2 linked regions of the Catenuloplanes niger genome follow. The protein of the gene in region 1 interacts with the protein of each later gene in a pairwise test. Links are inferred from orthologs where the notes say so. Each region holds a gene or a part of one and is shown in the gene's direction. Other genes may lie near its edges. The genes, in order: rpe and eno.

Evidence for each region.
Region 2: the proteins of rpe (region 1) and eno interact in binary tests that used the Escherichia coli proteins (3 or more experiments, as listed by UniProt). The link is inferred for Catenuloplanes niger from one-to-one orthologs.

The regions. Positions count from the first base shown.
Region 1 is NZ_JAVDYC010000001.1:7,201,907-7,205,200, forward strand. The notes cover bases 72-3,050. They hold rpe (ribulose-phosphate 3-epimerase), read left to right. Parts: upstream 72-1,217; coding sequence 1,218-1,883; downstream 1,884-3,050. Other genes in these bases: J2S44_RS31380 (glycoside hydrolase family 13 protein), read left to right, coding at 72-633; J2S44_RS31385 (PPOX class F420-dependent oxidoreductase), read right to left, coding at 662-1,129; J2S44_RS31395 (GGDEF domain-containing response regulator), read left to right, coding at 1,942-2,925. In the rest of the region: more of J2S44_RS31380, read left to right, coding at 1-71. UniProt on the Escherichia coli protein: Catalyzes the reversible epimerization of D-ribulose 5-phosphate to D-xylulose 5-phosphate.
Region 2 is NZ_JAVDYC010000001.1:3,408,268-3,411,399, reverse strand. What follows is about bases 73-2,889. They hold eno (phosphopyruvate hydratase), read left to right. Parts: upstream 73-746; coding sequence 747-2,033; downstream 2,034-2,889. Other genes in these bases: J2S44_RS14835 (DUF501 domain-containing protein), read left to right, coding at 2,811-2,889; J2S44_RS42915 (FtsB family cell division protein), read left to right, coding at 2,199-2,810; J2S44_RS14850 (PilZ domain-containing protein), read right to left, coding at 73-539. Also shown: more of J2S44_RS14850, read right to left, coding at 1-72; more of J2S44_RS14835, read left to right, coding at 2,890-3,132. UniProt on the Escherichia coli protein: Catalyzes the reversible conversion of 2-phosphoglycerate (2-PG) into phosphoenolpyruvate (PEP). It is essential for the degradation of carbohydrates via glycolysis.

The DNA.
Region 1 (3,294 bases):
CCCGCGACCTGGGTGCTCTCCAACCACGACGTGATCCGGCACGCGACCCGCTACGGCGGCGGCGCGACCGGCCGGGCCCGGGCCCGCGCGGCCGCGCTGCTGATGCTCGCGCTGCCCGGCGGCGTCTACCTCTACCAGGGCGAGGAACTGGGCCTGGAGGAGGCGACCGACATCCCGGACGAGCTCCGTCAGGACCCGAACTTCATCCGTACGAACGGCGCCGACCGCGGCCGGGACGGCTGCCGGGTGCCGATCCCGTGGTCCGGCGCGGCGCCGCCGTTCGGGTTCTCCCCGGACCCGGCGGCGGGCACGCCGTGGCTGCCCCAGCCGCCGGCCTGGGCCGAGCTGACCGTGGAGGCGCAGCAGTCCGACCCGGACTCGACGCTCACGCTCTACCGGGCCGCGCTGGAGATCCGTCGCGAGCGGCTGGGCGAGGGCGAGCTGGAGTGGCTGTCCGAGCCGGGCGATCCGGTGCTCTGCTTCCGCCGTACCCCCGGGGAACTGATCTGTGTGGTCAACATGGGCGACGAACCGGCCGAGGTCGACCCGCGCGCGACCCCGCTGCTGGCCAGCGCGCCGCTCGGCGCCGGTGGGCTGCTCCCGCCCGGCGCCGCGGCGTGGTTCGCGGACTGATCACCGGTTCGCCGGCGCCACCCGGTCCTCAGTCGTCGGCGAGGCGGGGCGGGAAGCCGCCGGTCGCGATCGGGCCCCAGGAGTCGATCGTGACGCGGATCAGCGACTTGCCCTGGGCGACCATGGCCGCGCGGTACTCGTCCCAGTCCGGGTGCTCGCCGGAGATGCAACGGAAGTAGTCGACCAGCGGCTCCAGCGCGTCCGGCAGGTCCAGCACCTCCGCGGTGCCGTCGACCTGCACCCACGCGCCGTTGAACTCGTCCGACAGGACGCACACCGAGACCAGCGGGTTCCGCCGGGCGTTGGTGGACTTGGCGCGCTCGGGATAGGTGGAGATCACGATGCGGCCCTCGGTGTCGACGCCCATGGTCACCGGCGACGCCTGCGGGCGGCCGTCGGCGCGCGTGGTCATCAGGATCCCGTGGTGCCGCGGCCGGACGAAGTCGAGCAACCCGTCCCGGCCGACCCGGGTGTTCGTGGCGATCGTGCGTGGCATGCAGACATTTCCCCTCGGTACGTGGCTTCGCCGCAACCCTATGCGGCACTGGTGATCGAAAAGCCCGGCGATCGGTAGACTCACTGTCGTGGACGCGCCGTCGATCGTCATCGCCCCCAGCATCCTGGCCGCCGACTTCGCCCGCCTCGCCGATGCGGCGCGCGCGGTCGAGGGAGCGGCGGACTGGTTGCACGTCGACGTGATGGACAACCACTTCGTACCGAACCTGACGATCGGCCTGCCGGTCGTGCAGAGCCTGCGCAAGGCCACGCCGATCCCGTTCGACGTGCACCTCATGATCACCGATCCGGAGCGCTGGGCGCCCGGCTACGCCGAGGCCGGGGCGTACAACGTGACGTTCCACGCCGAGGCCACGGACGACCCGGTGGCGCTGGCCAAGACGCTGCGCGCGGCCGGGTCCAGGGCCGGCCTGGCGATCGACCGGGACACCGACGTCACGCCGTACCTGGAGCTGTTGCCGCACTTCGACACGCTGCTGGTCATGACGATCAAGGCGGGCTTCGGCGGCCAGAAGTTCTTACCGGAGACCCTCGACAAGGTCCGTGCCGTGCGCCGCCACATCGACGCCGGCCACCTGGAGGTCCGCCTCGAGGTGGACGGCGGCATCGCGGCCGACACCGTCGCGGCCGCGGCCGAGGCCGGCGCGGACGCGTTCGTGGCCGGCACCGCCGTCTACGGCGCCGACGACCCCGCCGAGGCGATCCGCAAACTCCGCGCGCTGGCCTCCGCATGAGCGGACCATCGGCTCGGCGCCGGCCGCCCCGCGGCCGCGGCGTGAAGGGCGACCCGGCATGAGCAGCAGCGAGCGCGACGAGTTCGGGCCGGAACCCGGCCGGGACCTGATACTCGTCGTCGACGACGACCGGGACATAGCGCACTTCGTGGCGCTCAACCTGAAGCTCGACGGCTTCGACGTGGTCGTGGCCAACGACGGCAAGCAGGCGCTGGAGGAGATCGACAAGCAGCGCCCGTCGCTGGCCGTGCTCGACCTGATGATGCCGGAGATCGACGGTCTGGAGCTGACCCGCCGGCTGCGGGCGAACCCGATCACCTCGACCCTGCCGATCATCATGCTCACCGCGAAGAGCATGACCATCGACAAGGTCAACGGTCTCAAGGCCGGCGCCGACGACTACATGGTCAAGCCGTTCGACACGTCCGAACTGGTCGCGCGGGTCCGCAACACGCTCAACCGCAACCAGGAGTCCCGCGAGGTCTCGCCGCTGACCGGCCTGCCCGGCAACAGCCGCGTCAAGCGCGAGATCAGCGACCGCATGCGCAGCGGCGCCGACTACGCCGTCGGCTACATCGACATCGACCGGTTCAAGGCCGTCAACGACGTGTACGGCTTCGACCGCGGCGACGCGTTCATCCAGGCCCTGGCGCGCAGCCTGCACCGCGCCGTGGTCCAGGTCGGCCTGCCGCCGGTCTTCCTCGGCCACATCGGCGGCGACGACTTCATCTTCATCTGCCACCCGGAGCAGATCCGCCCGCTCACCCAGGCCATGGTCGTCGACTTCGAGCGCGCGGCCGACGAGCTCTACGACCCGGAGCACGCCCGGCGCGGCTACATCGAGGTCCCGGACCGCCGGGGCGGCAAGCAGCGCGCGGCGCTGGTGACGCTCTCGATCGGCGTCGCCACCACGGGGGAGGGCCGTCGTTTCGACGACCCCCGCATCGTGATGGCGATCGCGTCGGACATGAAGAAGACGGCGAAGAACCAGCCGGGGTCGTACGTCGCCATCGACAAACGGGGCAACGTCCAGGGCGCGTAGCCGGGTCCCGCGCATGCGCGGCGCTGCTGGTCTCCCGGATGACGCGGGTGCCGGGCGACATGTGTGTGCCCCGGGGGGAGGATCGGGCCGGGACTCGATCCACACCGAGGGCGCGGCTCGCCCACGGTGCGCGGCCGCTCCGCGAGTCGGATGCGCCGCCGGCCGCGATCGCGCGGCGGCGCGGGTATTCGGTCGAGTTCGCGTTCAGTGGCGCATTACGCCGCGAATACGGCATATCGCCCGGACGGTTCCGCCGGCCGCTGCGTTGTGACGTCGATCGCCCGGTGGCAGACGTTCGCGCGGCAACGTGTAAGACTCAGGGGTAGCCCACCACGCGCTGGCGGGACTCGGTGAAATTCCGAACCGGCG
Region 2 (3,132 bases), 3.8 Mb from region 1 along the record:
ATCAGGACGATCTGGACCTCGGACGTCGCCGCCTGGTCGACCACGCGGTAGACCTTGCCGTGCAGCGTCATCTGCTCGTCCTCGAGCGTCAGGCGCAGCGCGACCTCGGAGCCCTCCGCGATGTCCAGGCGCTTGAAGACCGCCTTGATGCTGCGTTCGCTGACGTCGATGACCTCGCCACGGTGCGGTTCACCGTCCTCGCCGACGGTCAGCTCGATCGGCTCGCCGCCGCCACCGCGGACGTACTCGCGGTTCTGCTCGATCGCCGGGCGGGAGGTGATCTCCACGATCCACGTGCTGACGTGGCCGTGCACGACGCGGGTGATCACCGCGTCCGCGGCGTAGCGGCCGCGTTCGCCGGCGATCCAGCGGACCGTCAGCTCCATGCCGGGGTCGGGCACGTCGGTGACCAGCAGGTCGAGCGGCGCGGCCAGGGAGAGGAGCGCGCCGTCGAGATCCTCCACGCGGGAGCGGTACGTGCCGCCGCGCTTCACCGTGATCTCGACCCGCTCGTTGATGCCGGGGGAGGGAAAACTCACGTTCACCCATCGGTCTCCCGCGCGGCACCCTGAGGGTTTTCCCCGGCCTCGCACGCGGCGCCCCCGCCCGGCTGGATAGGCTCAGCGTCGTGGTCGGCCGCAGGGTGGCGGCGATCGGGGGTTCGGCTCACACGTCCCGCCGGCGGGACGGCAGACACCGCCTGCCACGCGGGCCGGTAATCACAACTCAAGGAGCGACACGACAAAATGGCCACCATCGAGGGAATTGTCGCCAGGGAGATTCTCGACTCGCGGGGCAACCCGACCGTCGAGGTCGAGGTCGGACTGGACGACGGCACCATCGCGCGCGCCGCGGTCCCGTCCGGCGCCTCCACCGGCGCGTTCGAGGCGCTCGAGCTGCGTGACGGCGACGCCGGCCGGTACCTGGGCAAGGGTGTCGAGAAGGCGGTCGCGAACATCGAGGACCGCATCGTCGACCAGCTGCTCGGCTACGAGGCCAGTGAGCAGCGCCTGATCGACCAGAAGATGCTGGACATCGACGGTACGGCGGACAAGTCCGAGCTGGGCGCGAACGCGATCCTCGGCGTCTCGCTGGCGGTCGCGAAGGCCGCGGCGGCCTCGGCCGAGCTGAGCCTGTTCCGCTACCTCGGCGGGCCGAACGCGCACCTGCTGCCGGTGCCGATGATGAACATCCTGAACGGTGGCGCGCACGCCGACTCGAACGTCGACGTCCAGGAGTTCATGATCGCCCCGATCGGCGCGTCCACGTTCCGTGAGGCGCTGCGCTCGGGCGCGGAGGTCTACCACGCGCTCAAGTCCGTGCTGAAGAAGAAGGGCCTGGCGACCGGCCTGGGCGACGAGGGCGGCTTCGCGCCGAGCCTGCCGACCAACGCCGCCGCGCTGGACCTGATCGCCGAGGCGATCGAGAAGGCGGGCTACTCGCTCGGCACCGACTTCGCGCTGGCGCTGGACGTGGCCGCGACCGAGTTCTACAAGGACGGGTCGTACACGTTCGAGGGCGGCTCCAAGTCCTCCGACGAAATGATCAACTACTACGCCAAGCTGTGCGAGACGTACCCGATCGTCTCCATCGAGGACCCGCTGAACGAGGAGGACTGGGCCGGCTGGACCGCGATGACCGCGGCGCTCGGCGACAAGATCCAGATCGTCGGCGACGACCTGTTCGTCACGAACCCGACCCGCCTGGGCCGCGGCGTGGCCGAGAAGGCCGCGAACGCGCTCCTGGTGAAGGTGAACCAGATCGGCTCGCTGACCGAGACGTTCGACGCGGTCGAGCTGGCCCACCGCAACGGCTTCAAGTCGATGATGAGCCACCGCTCCGGCGAGACCGAGGACACCACCATCGCGGACCTCGCGGTCGCGGTCGGCTCCGGCCAGATCAAGACCGGCGCCCCGGCCCGTTCCGAGCGCGTCGCGAAGTACAACCAGCTGCTGCGCATCGAGGAGGAGCTGGCGGACGCCGCGCGGTACGCGGGCGCCGGCGCGTTCCCGCGCTACAAGGCCGCCAAGTAACTCAGAGTCACGTAGTACCCACGTAGGTCGCTCGGGCCGGGAGTCTCATCCGCCAGGGGTTTGCAGTATCTGATCAAAAATCCCGTGGATTTGCTCTCGGCCCTCGCGCCCGTCATGGTTGCTTAGCGTGAGAATGGGTACGGCGGGGGCAGGGGGGTGGGTGTCGTGACGCAACGGCGATCGCCGGGCGGTCAGGGACCCGCTCGCGGCGGACACGGAACGCGACCGACGCGCAGGGCCGGTTCGCCCGCCCGGAGCGGGCGTGGTGCCCGCACCGCGATCCGTGACGCCAGCATCGTCCGTGAGCCCCGGCCGACCGAGGCCGGCCGTTCCGCCAGCCGTCCCGCGGCCGCCCGGCGCGCGGCGGCGGCCGGCGCCGCGAAGCGCACCACCGCCACCCAGCCCCGGCGCTATACCGGGCGGGCCGCGGTGCTGATCGTGGTGCTGATCGCGCTCGCGCTCGCGTACACGTACCCGGTGCGGCTCTATCTGTCGCAGGAGGCGGACATCGCCGCGATGGAGGCGTCCCAGGCCGAGCAGCGGGAGCGGATCCGGCAGCTCACCGAGCTGGTCGACAAGTGGCAGGACGACGAGTACGTGCGGACCCAGGTCCGCAATCGTTTCTACTACGCCCACCCCGACGAGACGCTGCTGATCGTGATGAACCAGGATGCCGGTGCCGCCCCGGGCACGGTCGGGCTCCCGTCCGCGCCGCCCGAGACGCCCGACAAGTGGTACGACACGTTGTGGTCCAGCATCCAGGAAGCCAATAAATAAGTGACGCAGGAAATCCACCCGCCGCATCGCGAGGAAGCGACCCCGGCGGACCTCGCGGCCGTCGCCGCCCAGCTCGGCCGCACGCCCCGCGGCACCCGCGCGGTCGCGCACCGCTGCCCGTGCGGCAACCCGGACGTCGTGGAGACCACGCCCCGGCTCGCGGACGGCACGCCGTTCCCCACGCTCTTCTACCTGACCTGCCCGCGCGCGACCAGCGCGATCAGCCGGCTGGAGTCGGCCGGGGTGATGAAGGAGATGTCCGCGCGCCTGGCCGAGGACGAGGAACTGGCCGCGCGCTACCGGGCCGCGCACGAGGACTACC